Regions from separate parts of the Streptomyces sp. NPDC104096 genome, predicted to be linked through region 1. Evidence: riboswitches for the same ligand, from Rfam matches in the RefSeq annotation. Region 1 holds a riboswitch; each other region holds the start of a gene.
What was found. A riboswitch is a leader RNA that binds a small molecule or an ion and turns the genes downstream of it on or off. The one in region 1 is predicted to bind cyclic di-AMP.
Positions count from the first base shown of each region.

Region 2: linked by a shared signal. The riboswitch ahead of ACZ60B_RS14220 (C40 family peptidase) and the one ahead of ACZ60B_RS12975 (C40 family peptidase) in region 1 are both predicted to bind cyclic di-AMP.
Region 3: linked by a shared signal. The riboswitch ahead of ACZ60B_RS07550 (M23 family metallopeptidase) and the one ahead of ACZ60B_RS12975 (C40 family peptidase) in region 1 are both predicted to bind cyclic di-AMP.

Region 1 covers NZ_JBVJMD010000009.1:113,376-119,146, reverse strand. The annotation lists gene ACZ60B_RS12985 (ATP-dependent Clp protease proteolytic subunit) at 1-440, shown strand, start outside; gene ACZ60B_RS12980 (hypothetical protein) at 448-756, shown strand; cyclic di-AMP (ydaO/yuaA leader) riboswitch at 1,138-1,307, shown strand; gene ACZ60B_RS12975 (C40 family peptidase) at 1,311-1,784, shown strand; gene ACZ60B_RS12970 (ATP-binding protein) at 1,899-2,357, opposite strand; gene ACZ60B_RS12965 (helix-turn-helix domain-containing protein) at 2,568-3,425, shown strand; gene ACZ60B_RS12960 (DUF397 domain-containing protein) at 3,435-3,659, shown strand; gene ACZ60B_RS12955 (8-amino-7-oxononanoate synthase) at 3,786-4,913, opposite strand; gene bioB (biotin synthase BioB) at 5,060-5,771, shown strand, end outside.
Region 2 covers NZ_JBVJMD010000010.1:169,813-175,583, reverse strand. The annotation lists gene ACZ60B_RS14235 (NlpC/P60 family protein) at 1-1,189, shown strand, start outside; gene ACZ60B_RS14230 (Lrp/AsnC family transcriptional regulator) at 1,233-1,673, opposite strand; gene ACZ60B_RS14225 (transaminase) at 1,728-3,077, opposite strand; cyclic di-AMP (ydaO/yuaA leader) riboswitch at 3,420-3,594, shown strand; gene ACZ60B_RS14220 (C40 family peptidase) at 3,603-5,543, shown strand; gene ACZ60B_RS14215 (DUF1996 domain-containing protein) at 5,721-5,771, opposite strand, start outside.
Region 3 covers NZ_JBVJMD010000004.1:310,591-316,361, forward strand. The annotation lists gene ACZ60B_RS07545 (SGNH/GDSL hydrolase family protein) at 1-339, opposite strand, end outside; gene ACZ60B_RS07550 (M23 family metallopeptidase) at 641-1,591, opposite strand; cyclic di-AMP (ydaO/yuaA leader) riboswitch at 1,594-1,755, opposite strand; gene ACZ60B_RS07555 (tyrosine-protein phosphatase) at 2,207-3,004, shown strand; gene ACZ60B_RS07560 (DUF6126 family protein) at 3,094-3,216, opposite strand; gene ACZ60B_RS07565 (helix-turn-helix domain-containing protein) at 3,213-3,866, opposite strand; gene ACZ60B_RS07570 (hypothetical protein) at 3,982-4,380, opposite strand; gene ACZ60B_RS07575 (aspartate aminotransferase family protein) at 4,412-5,771, opposite strand, start outside.

The sequences.
Region 1 (5,771 bases):
TCAGCTGTGACGTGGAGACGTTCTGCCTGGGCCGGGCCGGGGCGTGTGCCGCGGTACTGCTGGCCGCGGGCGCGCCGGGCAGGCGGCACGCGCTGCCCGGCGCCCGGGTGACGATCCGCCAGCCGATGCTTCCCGGGCCGTTCGAGGCCCAGGTGAGCGATCTCGTCGTCGAGGCCAAGGAGTTGGCGCGCACCCGGGTCCTGCTGGAGGACATGCTGGCCCGGCACACGGGCCGGCCACCGGAGCAGGTGGCCGCGGACATCGAGCGGGACACGGTCCTGGACGCGCGGGGCGCGCTGGAGTACGGCCTGGTGGACCGCGTCGTGGACGGCCGCGGGGTCCCGCCCGCCGCACCGGGCACGTCCGGCACCCCCACCCTCCCCGGAACATCCGGCGCGCCCGGCACTCCCGGCACGCCCGGCACTCCCGGCGCGAGGTGAGCCGGGGATGCTGCCGCCGGAACTCCCGCCGCTGCCCGCCCTGACCCGGGCCGAGGGCGAGCTGATCGACCGTTACCTGGAGGTGGTCGACCTGCTCGGCCGCATCAACCCCGCGCACCACGGGGACACCTACCGCGGACTGCGCGCCGCCCAGGCGCTGGTGGGCAGGGCGACCGCGCTGCGCGACGCGCTGGCGCTGATGCACCAGCGGGGCGAGGCCGAACTGCACGCGCCGACGCTCGCGCGGGCGCTGCGCGTCCTCGACGGGGAGCGCCGCACGGCGCGCGTCACCGTGCCGTCGCGCTCCGACAGTTGACCCGTCCCCGGTCGGCCCGGACGTCGCGCGCGATGCGCGAACCGTCCGGGACTGAGTTCAAACGCTCCGAACGGCGTACCCACTGTCGGAGTAGCGACGGATCCTTTTCTCGGGCCTCCAGGGTTGCGCAACGCGCGTAGCTCGACGGCGGGGTGAAGTGCTCCGCCGCTGGTCCGGGGCTCGTCGTTCCCCTGGACGGACGATCGAACAAAAAGGTGTCCACCCGAACGGGTGAGTGGTGAGTAACAACACAAATCCACGGTTCCGTTGGGATTTTCGGACACCTGTGAGTGAAGATCCCTGTCTGACGACAAGCCCCCGCCACAGCGGCGGGGCGGTCCGGGCGGACGCCGAGTCCTGCCGCCGCCCGGATGACCGGTCGACAGGAGTGCACCGGCAGGAGTGGAGGACCCAAGCACGACGGGTTCGCCGGAACGGTCAAGCCATGACCGGACCGAGCAGCCCTTGGGGTGAAGCCGCGACAGCGGCCGGGCAACTTCGCCAGCCCGAATCCGACAGGTCATCCTTCACAGGCGGCTGACGAAGGGTTGCGCATGACTGCGCTCAATCGTGTCCCGTCGATGATGGTCCGGGCCGGTACGGCTTCGGCGCTCACCATCGCCGCCGTGGGCGGCTCGATCGTGGTCCCGGGCCTCTCCGCGGACGCGGCGGCCGCAACGACCGCGACGAAGGTTCTCAAGATCGCGGCTTCCAAGAAGGGCTCGCCGTACCGCTACGGCGCCACCGGGCCGCGCAGGTTCGACTGCTCGGGGCTCACGCTGTACGCGTTCAAGAAGGCGGGCAAGAAGCTGCCCCGCACCGCGGCCCAGCAGTACAACAAGACCCACCACGTCTCGGCCCGCCACCGCAAGGCCGGGGACCTCGTGTTCTTCCACTCGGGTTCCAGCGTCTACCACGTCGGCATCTACGCCGGGAAGGGAAAGATCTGGCACGCCCCGAAGACGGGGGACGTGGTGCGGCTCCAGAAGATCTGGACCAAGAGCGTCTGGTACGGCCGGGTGAGCTGATCCGCCCGGTGCGGTGGTGGCGGCCTGGCACGTCCCCACCGCACCGGGTCTCCTCCCCGGGCCTCCCCGCACCGGGTCTCCTCCCCGGGCCTCCCCGGACCGGGGGCCCGGCCCTCAAGGCTCCTGCTGTCCCGCGGCAGGCACCGGCCGGGCCGGGACGGTCCACGGGAGTTCGATGCACACCGTCTTGCCCCCCTCGGGGGTGGGACGGACGTGCAGCCTTCCGCCGCACTCGGTGGTCAGCCAGCGGACGATCACCATGCCCCGGCCGTTGTCCTGCTGGACAGCGGCCGGCAGGCGTTTGGGGAAGCGCGGATGGCTGTCGGTGACGCCGACGCGCAGCCGCTCGTCACGGTCGAGGGTGAGATCGACCGTGAACGTCGGGGACTGCCCGAACGTGTGCTGTACGGCGTTGGTGGCGAGCTCGGAGACGACCAGTCGGACGGTGTCGGCCATCTCGGCGTCCGGGGGCAGCCCCCACTCCACGAGGGCGCTCGCCACGAAGTTACGGGCCGCGGAGACCGAGGCGGGATCGCTCGGCAGGGTGACGGATGCTTCCAGATGGTCTGCCATGGCGACGTCGTCCCTTTCCCGCGGGACCGCAGTCCGACAAGGAGCGGATTCGAGTACGGTCCCGGACTGGTGCTTCTTCGCCAGACTGCCATTTCCGGGCCGGTCACGGTGCCGATCCACCGAGATATGCATATATCTGTCGCTCGAAGCGGTGAACTCTGCGACGGCAGACCGTATTTGGGCGACTCGGAAGCAGTAGGGAGTTTTCCCATGCAGTACGGTCCCGCCGTGCGCCGCCGGAAACTGGGCGCCGAGCTGCGCGCGCTGCGCGCCCGCACCGGGCTCACCAGTGGTGAGGCGGCCCGTCTGGTGGGCTGGCACCAGTCGAAGGTCAGCCGGATCGAGACCGGTGCCAGCGGGGTGAAACCGGCCGATGTGCGGCTGCTCCTGGACGCGTACGGCGTCGCCGAGACGGAACTGCGGGAGTTGCTGCTGATACTGGCGGGCTCCCACGACGGCGGCCGGGACCACTGGTGGCACGCGTACCGTGGTGTTCTCCCGCCCACCTACCGGGATTTCATCAGTCTGGAGTCGCAGGCGAGCGCGATGCGCACGCTGGAGACGTCCGTGGTCCCAGGGTTGTTGCAGACGCCCGAGTACGCCCGCGCGGTGACCCGCGCCGCGGTCGAGGGGCTGGACGAGGAGCGGCTGGACGCGCTGGTCGAGGTGCGACTGGCCAGGCAGGACGTGCTGCGCGCGCATCGTCCGCTGGAGCTGACCGCGGTCCTGGACGAGGCGGTGCTGCGCCGGGAGGTCGGCGGGCCCGAGGTGATGGCGCGTCAGTTGCGGCGGCTGGTGGAGGCGGGGCGGCTGCCCCAAGTGCGGCTCCAGGTCCTGCCGTTCCGGGCGGGAGCACACATTGGCGTCACCGGACCTTTCGTTATCTTGTCATTTCCGAGCACTTCTGATCTGGATGTGGTTGTTCTCGACCACATGACGAGTAGCCTCTACCTCGAACGGAAAGAAGACCTCCAGGCCTACTCGGAGGCCTTCAACACCCTCAGGACGCACGCCCTTTCACCCGAGGACTCATTGGATTTCATCGCCGGGATAGGTGACGACACATAAGGAGGCGCCATGACTGCACTGCCTCGCAACTCGATACCCGCCACGCGTCTGCACGGCGCGATGTGGCTGCGCAGCAGCTACAGCACAGGAGCGAACAACTGCGTCGAGACGGCGCGGCCCGGCCGAGGACCGTGGGCCGGACTGCTCGCCGTACGCGACTCCAAGGATCCGGCCGGCCCCGCGCTGCTCTTCTCCCCCGAGAGCTGGGCGAAATTCACGGCCACATTCCACTGATTCCGGTCATTCCCGGTCCACTCCGACCAATATCGGGCCAGTATCGACCGGCACCGAATCGGCAGCAAAGCGCCGTCATTCACCGGTAATTGGCGAACGTGCGAAACAGGGCCGTGTCACGCCGACTCATGGTCGTGTCTCGTCGATCACCCGCACCGCGTGCGCGATCAGCTCCTCGGTGAGGTCCGCGCGCGCGGTGAGCCGAAGCCGCGAGATCCCGTCGGGCACGGAAGGAGGACGGAAGCAGCCCACCACGACACCCGCCGTCCGGCAGTCGGCCGCCCACTTCACGGCCTCCTCCGGGGACGGCGCCCGCACGGAGACGACCGCCGCGTCCGGACGTACCGCCTCCAGGCCCGCGGCGGTCAGGCGCGCGTGCAGTTCGCCCGCCACCGCGCGGGAGCGCGCCGCGCGCTCCGGCTCGCGGCGCAGCAGCCGCAGGGCCGACAGCGCCGCTCCCGCCGCGGCGGGGGCGAGACCGGTGTCGAAGATGAACGTCCGCGCCGCGTTGACCAGATGGTCGATCACCCGGGCCGGGCCGAGCACGGCGCCGCCCTGACTGCCCAGCGACTTGGACAGGGTGACCGTCGCCACGACGTCGTCGGCGCCCGCGAGCCCGGTCGCGTACGGGGCTCCCCTGCCGTCGTCGCCCAGCACGCCGAGCCCGTGCGCGTCGTCGACGACCAGTCCGGCGCCGTGCTCCCGGCAGACCCGGGCGAGCGCGGCCAGCGGTGCGGCGTCGCCGTCGACCGAGAAGACCGTGTCGGAGACGGCGACGGCGGGCCCTTCGTGGGTCCGCAGCGCCTTGCGCACGGCGTCCGGATCCGCGTGCGCGGCCACCTGGGTGGTGCCCCGGGCCAGCCGGCAGCCGTCGATCAGCGAGGCGTGGTTGCCCGCGTCCGAGACGATCAGCGAGCCGTGCGGGGCCAGCGCCGAGACGGCCGCGAGGTTGGCCGCGTAGCCGGAGGAGAAGACCAGCGCCGCCTCGAAGCCGCAGAAGGCGGCCAGTTCCCGTTCGAGTTCGGTGTGCAGTTCGGTGGTGCCGGTGACGAGCCGGGAGCCGGTCGCGCCGCCGCCCCAGGTCCGCGCGGCGCGCGCCGCGCCCTCGACGACCTCGGGATGCCGGGTCAGACCGAGGTAGTCGTTGCTCGCGAGGTCGAGGAGCGGCGAGTCGGCCGGGCGCGGGCGCAGGGTCCGTACGAGCCCGGCGCGGGCGCGCAGTTCAGCCTGCTCGTCGATCCAGCCGAACGCCATGGGTCCTCCGGGGATTTTGTAGGCAGTGGACAGACCCTAGCCGGACGGCCGTCGGGCCAGGATGTGGCAATCCACACACCGTGAAGTGTCTCTGTTGTGTGAAGTCACCTTGGCCCCGAGCAGGTCCTTACGACAGGATCGGCCTCATGGACCTGCTGAAGACGCTGGTGGAGAAGGGGCTTCGGCGCGAGCTGCCGAGCCGCGAGGAAGCACTCGCCGTACTGGCCACCTCCGACGACGATCTGCTCGATGTGGTGGCCGCGGCCGGCAAGGTGCGCCGGCAGTGGTTCGGCCGACGGGTGAAACTCAACTACCTCGTCAACCTGAAGTCCGGGCTGTGCCCGGAGGACTGCTCCTACTGCTCCCAGCGGCTGGGCTCGACGGCCGGGATCCTCAAGTACACCTGGCTGAAGCCGGACGAGGCGTCCAAGGCCGCGGCGGCCGGGCTGGCCGGCGGCGCCAAGCGGGTCTGCCTGGTGGCCAGCGGGCGCGGTCCGACCGACCGGGACGTGGAGCGGGTCTCGGACACCATCAAGGCCATCAAGGACGGGAACGAGGGCGTGGAGGTGTGCGCCTGCCTCGGCCTGCTCTCCGACGGCCAGGCGGAGCGGCTGCGCGAGGCGGGCGCGGACGCGTACAACCACAACCTCAACACGTCCGAGGAGACGTACGCGGACATCACCACCACGCACACCTACGCCGACCGCGTGGACACCGTGCAGAAGGCCCACGCGGCGGGCCTGTCGGCGTGCTCGGGGCTGATCGCGGGCATGGGCGAGAGCGACGAGGACCTGGTCGACGTGGTCTTCTCGCTGCGTGAGCTCGACCCCGACTCCGTTCCGGTGAACTTCCTGATCC
Region 2 (5,771 bases), on a different contig from region 1:
CGACGCCCGCTGCACGGTCCGGTTCGACAAGGTGCCCACCGGCCAGGCCTGTTCCGTCGGTCTGACGTTCGGCTACCAGACCACCCACAGCAACTACCGGGCCCGGTTGTCCTTCCTGACCTCGGGCGCGGTGGAGCTGCGCGTCGAGAAGGAGGTCGACGACACGGTGACCCAGCTGGTCCCCGCCGTCACCCTCGCCACGGGCGTACCCGCGGGGACCGACTGGACGATCCGGGTCCGGCGGGAGGGCACCCGGATCCGGGCCAAGGCATGGCGTTCGGCTTCGGCCGAGCCGACCACGTGGTCCGCCGACGTCGTCGACCCCACCTTCGGCAAGGGCCGGGTGGGCCTGCGCGCCCTGGCCAACACCGGCTGCACGAACCTGCCGGTCACCCTGTCCGTCAGCCGCTTCGAGGTGGACGCCGCGAACTGGGAGACGCCGCCGACCGTGACCCACGGGGACTGGGTGCGGGTGCTGCCGGAGCCGTTCGACGGAACCTGGACGACGCAGCTGGAGCAGACGATCCGCGGCTGGGCCGGTTCCTGTGCTCCCGACGTCCTGGCCCACGCCGCGATGTTCCTCGGCGGCGCGCCGGCGGTCACCGCCGGGGCCGGACCGGCCGCGGGCAGGCAGGTGCTGGGCGAGGCCGGGTACGGCTACCTGGACCCGCAGGGCTACCGCCTCGAGGGCGCCGACTTCCACGAGTACATGAACACGGGCTGGACCTTCCCGGACGGCACCTACGTCAAGCCGTCCAGCAAGCAGGTGGGCAACATCGACTGCTCGGGCTACACGCGGATGGTGTACGGCTACCACATGGGCGTGCCGCTGGCCGCCGGCGCGGACACCTCGGGCCAGCGGATCCCGCGCAAGTCGCGGGACATCGTCGACTACGCGCCCGGGGTGGTCGTCGACCGCACCGACGGCACCGGTCCGCCCGCCGCGACCCTGCTCCAGCCCGGCGACCTGGTGCTGTTCAACGCAGACTCGGGCGACGACGCCGAGGCGAACGCCACGGTCGTCGACCACGTCGGCATCTACCTCGGCAAGGACGCGGCCGGCAAGCGCCGTTTCCTCTCCAGCCGCAAGACGGTCGGCGGGCCCACCATGTCCGACCTGGGCGGGGCGTCGCTGCTCGACGGCACGGGCACGTACGCCACGAAGCTGCACACCGTGCGTCGTATCTGAGCCCGGTACGCGGCCACTCGGCGCACGGCCCGTCGACGGTGGGTCAGCCGACGTCCCACAGGAACCGGTGGGTGTGGATCCCGAAGTACGGGAAGGACTGCACCTGCCGGACCCCGTCGATCGGTCTGACGACGTCGTTGACGAAGTCCAGGAGGTCCTTCGGGCCGGGCGCGACCACCTCGGCGAACAGGTCGAATCCGCCCGAGGTGAGTACGGAGTAGACCACCTCGGGGCGTTCCGCGAGCGCGTCGGCGACCCCGCGCGGGTCGCCGTCCACGCCGATGCCGAGCAGTGCCATGGCCTGGCCGCCCATGGCCATCGGGTCGGTCACGCCGACGACCTGGACGGCCCGGGAGTCCAGCAGGCGTTGCAGCCGCTGCCGGGCTGCGGAGGCGGACAGGCCGACCTTGGGGCCGAGGTCGGCGTACGCGATACGGCCGTCGGTCTGGAGTTCCCGCAGGATGGCCCGGTCGATCTCGTCCACGTCTGCTGGTTCCCTTTCCTTCCCGGCGGTTCGAACCCACCCTATCGGCGCACGTCAGCCGACGAGTTCGGCGAGGGCGGCGGCGAACAGCCCGGTGTGGGTGTCCACGTCCTGTTCCGTGGTGTCGGGGCACATGAGCGCCATGTTGTGGAACGGGGTCAGCAGGATGCCGCGGTTGGCGAGATAGAGGTGGAGGAAGTCCTCCAGCTCCGGGTCGCCGGCCGCCGCGGACTCGGCGCCGGTGCGCGGGGCGGGGTCGGCGAAGCGGTACTCGGTGCGCGCCCCGAGGCGGCTGACCGACCACGGCAGGTCGTGGGCGGCGATACCCGCGCGCACCCCCGCCTCGAAGCGCTCGGACAGCTTCGACATGTGGGCGAAGGCGTCGTCGGTCAGGACGTGTTCCAGGGTGGCGCGCATCGCGGCGACGGAGAGCGCGTTGCCCGCGAGGGTGCCGCCGACGCCGCCCATGTCCACCAGGTCGAGATCGGCGCGGGACAGCAGCCGGTCGGCCAGGTCGGCGGAGAGACCGTAGGCGCCGGCGGGAATGCCGCCGCCGATCGCCTTGCCGATGGTCAGGACGTCCGGCTCCAGGTCCCAGGCCGCGGTGCAGCCGCCCGGACCGGCGGAGAAGGTGTGCGTCTCGTCGTTGACGAGGAGGGTGCCGTACTGCCGCGTCAGCGCGCGGACCCCGGCCAGGTAGCCGGGTTCGGGCAGCACGATGCCGATGTTGGTCAGCGCGGGCTCCATCAGGACGGCGGCGACGTCGCCGTGGGCGAGTTCGCGCTCCAGCCGCTCCAGGTCGTTGAACTCGGCGACCCGGCTGGTCAGCGTGACGTCGCAGGGCGCTCCGACGTTTCCGGGGCGGGGGGCGCCCAGACCGTCGGGGCCGACGACGATGAGCGACTCGTCGACGCTGCCGTGGTAGCTGTAGCCGTTCACGAGGATCTTGGAGCGGCCGGTGACGGCGCGGGCGAGCCGGATGGCCCAGCGGTTGGCGTCCGTCGCCGTCAGCGAGAAGCTCCACCGGGTCAGCCCGAAACGGCGGGTCAGCTCCGCGCCGACCCATTCGGCGTCCTCGGTGGGCAGCATCGCGGTCGCCCCGCCCAGTTCGGCGAACCGGTGCCGGACGGCTTCGGCCACCACCGCCGGCGAGTGGCCGGCCATCGCGCCGGTGTCGCCGAGGCAGAAGTCGATGTACTCGTGTCCGTCGATGTCGGTCACCCTGGCGCCGCGCGCGGTGTCCAGATAACGCGGGAAGGCACCGGCGGTCTTGTTCATCCAGGTCATCGGCACCCGGCCGAAGAGGTGCTCGGACCGCGCGTAGGCGGCCTTCGAGCGGGGGTTGCGGCGGTCGGCCTCGGCGCTCTCGCGGGCCAGGAGGTGCTGAAGGCGGGTGCGGTCCATGACTACCTCGTAGAGCGACGGCGGATGAATGCACAGAGAATATGACCGAATCGTAAGCAAATTCAAGATTCGACGATCGAATCGATCGTTGCGACGATTGATTCACGCGCCACGGCGATCGAGACGATGACTGATCCACGTGCGCCGGTCGAGCCGACGGAACGCGGGACGCGGCAGCCACCCCCTCCGCATCCCGTTCACCCGCGACCCGGGGAACGGCAGAAGGAAATGAAGGTCACAATTACGTATCGGACATACCGCACTTCAACCTTCACACGAGCCGCACAAATTAGCTAAGTTGGCGCCAGGCCGCTCGGTTCCTCCGGCGAATCCCGCCGGGCCGCGCTGCCTCCGCCGAGTCCGGTGCACCACTGCGGCCGCCGGAGCCGGGGACCCAACCGATCCTCTGGGGTGAATCGGCCCAACCGCCCTGCGGGGCAAGGGCCGTAGGGCACGCCTTCCGGAACCTCCGCCCGAACCCGACAGCTAACTCGGTAGGCGGAGCACGGAAGGAGTACGTCGCCGATGGCGCCAGGACGCGACAAGCGCCCCGAAGGTCTCGGCCTCCCCGGTATGTCGGACGCGGTCAGCGGCGAGGAGATCCGGCAGCGGGTCAACACCCTCTACGACCGCGCGGAGACCGACTCGGGGACCTACAACGCCACCCGCGCGATGTCAGCCGGCAACCGCAGGCCCACCCGACCGGTGCGTCCCGCTCAGCGCAAGCCGTCCGACCCCGCCCTCGACGACGTCGCCCGGAAGTGGTTCGACGGAGCGCGCGCCAAGATAGGCCCGACCGTCGCGGCGGTGCTGCCCGCCGACAGGATGCCCGCGCCGCCGGCCGCGGCCCGCCCCGCGGCGTCGCCCGCGCCGGAGCTCCCGGCCGCCATTCCGGCCCCCCGCCCCGAACTGGAGGCTCCCGCCCGGCGCGTCCCGGAGCTCACCGCCGGACCCGTCGCCGCCCTCCCGGCCGCGACCGCGCCGGAGGGCCGACGGGACGCCTTCCCGGCTCTGCCCGCCGCCTCCGCACCCTCTGCCCCTTCCATCCCCTCCGCGCTCCCGGCGGGACCGCTCGCGGCCGCGCCCGCACCTGCGCCCGCGGCCACGCCCGTGGCCGACACCGCGGCACGGCAGACCGCGCGGCGGTCGGTCAAGGGGCGGAACCAGGAGAAGCTCACCCAGGCCCGCAGACTGCTGACCCGGCAGGTCGCCCTGCGCAGCACTCCGCCGGCCCCGGAGAGCGCGCCGACCGCCGCGCCGCGCTGGCCGGTCCCCGAGCAGGATCCGCTGTTCGGCCAGGGCACCGGGTGGCTCACCCAGCCGTCACCCGGCCCCGACCCTCTCGCCGGGAGCGGCGAGTACCCGGGGGCTCCCGGCGCCACCGGGCAGTACGGCACCGTTCCCAGTGTCGCGGGATACCCGAACACCCCCATCGACACCGGGCAGTTCAGCCTTCCCCTCGATGGCGCCGTCACGAACCCTCCGGCCGACACCGGGCAGTTCAGCGCCATCCCGAGCGTCGCCGCCTACCCGAACACCCCGGTCGACACGGGCCAGTTCAGCCTTCCCGTCGACGTCGGCCTCACCAACCCTCCCGCCGACACCGGGCAGTTCAGCGCCGTCCCGAACATGGGAGCTGTCTACCCGAACACCCCGGTCAACACCGGCCAGTTCAGCCTTCCCGTCGACGTCGGGTTCACCAACCCTCCCGCCGACACCGGTCAGTTCAGCGCCGTCCCGAACATGGGAGCCGTCTACCCGAGCACCCCGGCGGCCGCCGGCTACCCGAGTGCTCCCGCGAGCCCTCCCTACCCCGGCGCCCCCGCGAACGTCGGCTACCCGGGCGCCCCCGCCGACACGGCGTACCAGGGCTCCCCCGTGAACGCTGCCTATCCGAGCGCCCCCGCGAGCCCCGCCTACCCGGCCGCTCCGGCCGACACGGGCCGGTTCGCCCCGATGGACACCGGACAGTTCGCCGTGCCCGCCATGCCCGCCGCGCCGGCCGTACCTGCCATGCCCCCCGTCCCCCCGGCACCCGCCGTGCCGGCTATGCCCGCCATGTCCGCCGCGCCCGCCCCGGTCGGCGTGCCGGAGCCGGCGGGGTACGGCGGCAAGGCCGCGAAGGCCCTGGAGTTCGCGCGCGCCCAGATCGGCAGGCCGTGCCTGTGGGGCGCGACCGGCCCCGAGTCGTACGACTGTGCCAGTCTCACGCAGGCCGCCTGGCGGGCCGCCGGGGTCGAGCTCCCCCGCGCGGCGCTCGACCAGGCCCGCACCGTCTCGGCGATCCCGCTCACCGACCTCCAGCCCGGCGATCTCATCTTCTTCCACGGCGACACCAGTCATGTCGGCGTCTGCGCCGGACCCGGCACGATGATCCACGCGCCGGGGCCCGGCGCCCTGATCCGCGAGGAGTCGATCTTCTTCGCCGGGCAGGCGGCGATCCACAGCGCCGCACGCCCCGCCTGACCCTCACACGCCGAGGACCCACCCGAACCCGACCCACGAACCGCGAACTGCCCGGACGGAATGATCCGTCCGGGCAGTTCGCGCGTTGCGGCCGCACGGTACGACGGCATGAGACGGCGCGACGCCCGGACCGGTACCGGTCCGGGCGTCGCGCCGTGGGGTCTCAGCCAGGCGTCGTCACACGGGGCGTCGCCTGGTGCGGATGAGCAGGACGACACCGGCGACGGC
Region 3 (5,771 bases), on a different contig from region 1:
GACGGTGCCGGATACGGCGGTCAGCGCGGCGATCGCGCGCTCGAACCGCTCCGCCACCTCGTCGGGGTCGGTCCCGGGCCGGAGGATGTCGTTGCCGCCGGCGCAGAAGGAGACCAGGTCCGGCGCGAGTCGGACGGCCTGCGGAAGCTGGTCCTCCACGATCTGGTCGAGGAGCTTTCCGCGTACCGCGAGATTGGTGTACTGGAAGTCGCCCTCGGGCTGCCGGTCCGCCAGGAGGACCGCGAACCGGTCGGCCCAGCCGACGAACGCCCCGTCGGGGCCGGGGTCGCCGACGCCCTCGGTGAAGCTGTCCCCCACCGCCACGTACGACCCGATCACTGCTCTGCTGTCACTCTTCGAATCGTCTGCCACATCGGCTCATGATTCACCTTCGAATGTGACCTACGCGACCGTAGCCATGGGTTGACGGACGGTGAGATAAGCCACTCCTAAAGAGTTGTCCAATCAGGGAATAAGCGTGCGATCCGGAACATCGACGCAGTGCCCGCACCCGGGCGCGTCGAAGGCCGGCCCCCGGGGATCGGGGTCCGGCCTTCGACGGCGGAGAGGCACGCGGGAGACGGCCTGCCGGTCAGGCAGTTCGTCGCTCAGACAGCCCGGCGGTCGGACTGCCCGTCGGTCAGACGGCGACGCCGTGCGCGCGGAGGTAGGCGATCGGGTCGACGTCGGAGCCGTAGTCCGGGGTGGTGCGGATCTCGAAGTGCAGGTGCGGGCCGGTCACATTGCCGGTCGCGCCCGAGAGACCGACCTGCTGACCCGCGGTCACGGTCTGGCCGGCCGAGACGGAGAGCCGGGACAGGTGGGCGTACTGCGCGTAGTGGCCGTCGGCGAGCCGGATGACGACCTGGTTGCCGTACGCGCCGCCCCAGCCGGCCGAGACGACGGTGCCCGCGCCGACGGCCTTGAGCGAGGTGCCGGTCGGGACGACGAAGTCGACGCCGGTGTGGTGGCCGCTGGACCACATGCTGCCCGCCACGTGGTACGCGGTGCCGATCGGGGCACCGGCGACCGGGAGCGTGAAACCGCTGCCGGTGGTCTGCGGGGCGGCGGGCTTCGCCGCGGAGGACCGCGCGGACGAGGACTCCGCCGACGCGGACTTCGCGGGGGACGACTCCGCCGAGGAGGACCCCGCCGACGGCGACTTCGGCGCGGCGGACCCGGCGCCCTCGCCCGTCACTGCCTTCGCGCCGATGCTGAGCTTCAGACCGGGGTGGATCAGCGACGGATCGGCCCCGACGGCCGCCCGGTTGTCCTGGTAGAGCCGGTGCCAGCCGCCGTCGACGTGCTGGGCGTCGGCTATCTTCGCGAGGTGGTCGCCGGCGACCACCGTGTAGGTACGGGCACCCGTGCTCTGCCCGTCAGCCTGCTCGGCGGTCTTCTGGCCGCTCGTCGCGCCGGACTGCGCGGCCTTCGCGGGAACCGACCGGGCGGCGGACTGCGGCGTCGCCGCGTGCGCGCCGGTGGCCCCCAGCAGCGGGAGGGCGAGCGTGGCACCGCCGGTTCCGACGACGGCGAGCGAGCGGCTGAGGCGCGGGGCCTTGGGACGGCGGTGCTTACCCTTCGCGGGCATGGCGTTTTCCTCTCCGGCGCCTACGAGGTGAGCTGTCGGGTGCGGACTGGAGATGCCCGGCCGCGCTCGCGGCGCGGCTGAACCCCTAGCCTGTTCCGGTGACGGGACCAGGCGGTCGAGCCTGTGGGTCCCCCGTTCCTGCCGTGCACGGGTGAGTGTGCGGGCACCGGGCGGCGGCAGGATTAGGCGTCCACCCGGATCGGTGTGGAACGTAAGCGAGCCCGCCACAACGGGACAAGCGGCCTCTTCCGGATGTGCCCGTTTTGCTTGATCCGTTACGAGAGATCCCGATTACCCTGCGTAAAACTCCTCCCCTCTCGTTTCACATCTCCCCAAAAGGCGCACTGATTGCGTGAACATGACGCAGCACTCACGGTCACCGATATGACCCTCCTCACGCACTCGTCACCCAGTCACCTTTATTCCAGGGCGAGTTCCGGCAAAGAGGGCAATCCGGGCAGACCGCCTACAGGTGACACACCGGGACGGTCGCCGCACCGACGCTTCGGCCTGTGGACGACGCGGTCGCCCTCGAACCGATGTCGTATCGTCGTCAGCGCATCCCGTCGGCCACCCGCCGAGCCACGCCGACGGGGCGAGCGGGAGGAGCCCCCCTTGACGCAGCAGGTCCCGTCGACCGAGCCCGAACTGGCCGGAGTGCGCAACTTCCGCGACGTCGGCGGACTGCCCACCGCCGACGGACGGCGGGTGCGCCACGGCGTGCTGTTCCGCAGCGGTCACCTGGCGCACGCGACCGACGAGGACGCGGCGTTCCTGTCCTCCCTGAAGCTGCACACGATCTTCGACTTCCGCAACGCGGCGGACCAGAAGCTGGAGGGCCCGGACGTCGAGCTGCCCGGCGTGCGCAATGTAAACCTGCCGCTGTCGGACCCGGCGGACGGCTCCGAGTTCTGGAAGATGGTCCGCGACGGCGAGATCGAGCAGCTGCGCGCGATCCTCGGCGAGGGCAGGGCCGCGCACCGGATGATCATGTCGTACCGCACCATCGTCAAGGAGCGGACGGGCGAGCACTCCCGGGTGCTGCACTCGCTCTCCGAGGACAGCGTCCCGGCCCTGATGCACTGCGCGGCGGGCAAGGACCGCGCCGGCCTGTCCATCGCGGTGACGCTGCTGGCCCTGGGCGTGGAGCGCGAGGCGATCCTCGCCGACTACCTGGAGTCCAACGCCACGCACCGCCGCTACAGGGTGCGCCGCAGCGACTCGTCCTCGGCGGGCTACTCCCCCGAGGTCATGGAGCTGCTCAGCCCCCTGTTCGACGCGCGGGCGGAGTACCTGGCCGCGGCGCTGGAGACCATCGAGGAGAACTGGGGCGGCGTCGACGCCTACCTGGAGCAGGGGCTCCGGCTGGCGCCCGAGACCCGGGAACGGCTGCGCGAGCGGCTCCTCGACTGACCCTCGGCCCGGCGGCTCGCCGCCGGGCTCCGGCCCTTCGGGCCGCCCGCTGTCGGCGCCCCGCCGCCGAGCCGCCCGTCGCCGGGCGACTACTGCTGGGCGCCGACCTCGAAGAGCAGCCAGATGAACGCCGCGAGGACGTGTCCCACGGCGATGTAGACGATCAGCCTGATCCAGAGGGAGCGGGGGAACTTCTCCTCGATGTCACTCATGGCTTCTCTCCGATGGTGTCGCCGAGGCACAGGGTGGCCGTCGGGCTCTGCAACAGGGTGTGTACGAACAGCAGCTCGACCCCGTCGGGGTCCTGAGCGGCTATACGGTGCGGGGTCAGCGAGTCGAAGTGCGCGCTGTCGCCCGGACCGAGCAGGTGGGTGGCGTCGGCCAGTCGCAGCCGCAGGCGCCCGGTGAGGACGTACAGCCACTCCTCGCCGGGGTGCACGCGGACGACGTCGCCCTGCGAGCCGTACGGGACGCGTACCCGCAGGGCCTGCATCCCGCGGCCGGGCGAGCCAGCCTGCCAGTACGTCCAGCCGCCCGCGGCGGTCGGCTCCGCGTCACCGGCGCGCAGCACGGCGTCCCGGTCGGGGACCGTCTCGCCGAGCAGGTCCGAGACTGTCGTACCGTAGACGCGGGCGAGTGCGAGCAGCATCGGCAGCGATGCCTGGCGCTGCCCGGTCTCCAGCCGGGAGAGATGGGCGGGCGACAGCCCGGCGGCACGGGCGGCGGCCTCCAGGGTCAGCGAGGCCCGGCGGCGCAGGGCGCGCAGCCGCGGCGCGACGGCCGAGAGGCCTTCGGCGGTCTCCGCGGCCGGCTCTGTTGCCGGGCCGAGCGGCGGCTCGGACGCGGCTTCTGGGAAGCTCATGCCATCCATTGAGCCAGGTCGATTGCCTCTCTGGCAAATACCTTGCCTCTCAGGCAAACCGAAGGGCACGGGGCGCGGACCGGTGGCCGCCAGGGCCCGGCGCCGGCGCCGGTGATCAGTCCTGGGCCGCCCGGCCGCGCCGGTCCTCGACGTGGACGACGTGGAGTTCGGTGCCGTCGCGGTGGCGCTTGGACCGCCCGAACACCCCTATCGCGATGTCCGACCGTTCGTGCGGCTCGTCGGGGCCGACGTAGGTGAGGACGTCGTTGTGCCGCCCGGTGACGACCCACCCTTCGGCGTCCTTGAGGTCGATCACCCCGAAGTCCCCCGCCGGGGATCCGGCGCGCACCGGGCCGAACTCCCGCAGAATCCCGGTGGCCTGGTCCGCGAGGTCTCCCTCCGGGGCGGTGAGCACGACACAGGTGCCGTGCTCGAACAGCACCCACGACTTGCCGGGGTCGGCGAGGAGCCGCTGCCACATGTCCTTGAGCATCTCGGTGTTCACGGCCGTCATCATGCCGCAGCGCACCGACGCCCCGCCCGGACTACCGGTTGGCCACCGCCTGCTTGATCAGTGTCCGGCCGAAGTCCCAGACCAGTCCGCCCCCGTTGTGCGCGTCGTCCATCACCTCGGTGAAGGCGTCGACGAACCGGTCCACCTCCCGCTCGCCGACGATCAGCGGCGGGATCAGCTTGATCACCTCCAGGTGGTCGCCGGAGACCTGGGTGAGGATCCGGTGCCGCTGGAGCAGCGGGACGACCACCATCTGCGCGAACAGCCCCTTGCGCGCGGCCTGGAGCATGCTCCAGCGGCCGCGCAGCTTCAGCGACTTCGGCCGCCCGAACTCGATACCGATCATCAGGCCCCGGCCCCGGACGTCGGCGAGCAGCTCGTACTTGTCGGTGAGCGCGGCCAGCCGGGACCGCAACAGCTCCCCGGTGGCGCGGGCGTTGGCGACGATCTGGTCGTTCTCCATGACCGACAGCACGGCGAGCCCGGCGGCCATGGCCTGGGCGTTCGACCCGAAGCTCGCCGAGTGGACGAGCACCCGGTCCATCGACGAGTAGACCTTCTTGAAGATCCAGTCCCGGCCGAGCGTGGCGCCGACCGGCACATAGCCGCCGGAGAGTGCCTTGGCCACGCACACCAGGTCCGGTTCGACGCCGTCCTCGTGCTGGTAGGCGTAGAAGTCGCCGGTCCGGCCCAGCCCGGTCTGCACCTCGTCGGCGATGAGCAGCGCCTTGTGCCGGTGCAGGAGTTCCTGGGCGGCGCGCAGGTAGCCGGGCGGGGCCTCGTGCACGCCCTTGCCCTGGATCGGCTCGACGACGAGGGCCGCCACGTCGCCCTTCCTCAGCTCCCGGGCCAGCGCGTCGAGGTCGCCGAGCGGGACGGCGGTGTCGGGCAGCAGCGGCGCGAAGCCGTCCCGGAAGCCGGTCTCGCCGTTGACCGAGAGGGAGCCGGTGGTCAGCCCGTGGAAGGCGTGGTCGCAGTACAGGATCCGCGGCCTGCCGGTGGCGTAGCGGGCGAACTTCAGCGCGGTCTCGACCGCCTCCGTGCCGCTGTTGCCGAAGAACACCCGGTCCAGGTGCGGGCTGTGCGCGAGGAGCCGCTCGGCCAGCAGCCCGGGCAGCGGCTGGCAGTCGAAGCGGGTGAGGTCGGCGAGCGAGGCGTCGAGGACGTCGTGCAGCGCCTTGCGGACCACGGGGTGGTGACGGCCCAGGCCCATCACCCCGAACCCGGCGAGCATGTCCAGGTGGTCGTTGCCGTCCGCGTCCCAGAAGTAGGCCCCCTCGGCGCGGACGTAGACCTTGTCGAAGCCGATGGTGTGCAGCATCCGCGGGAGCTGGTGGTTGAGGTGCTTGGCGTGCAGCTCGTAGCGCTCGGCCCCGCGCTCGGCCAGCAGC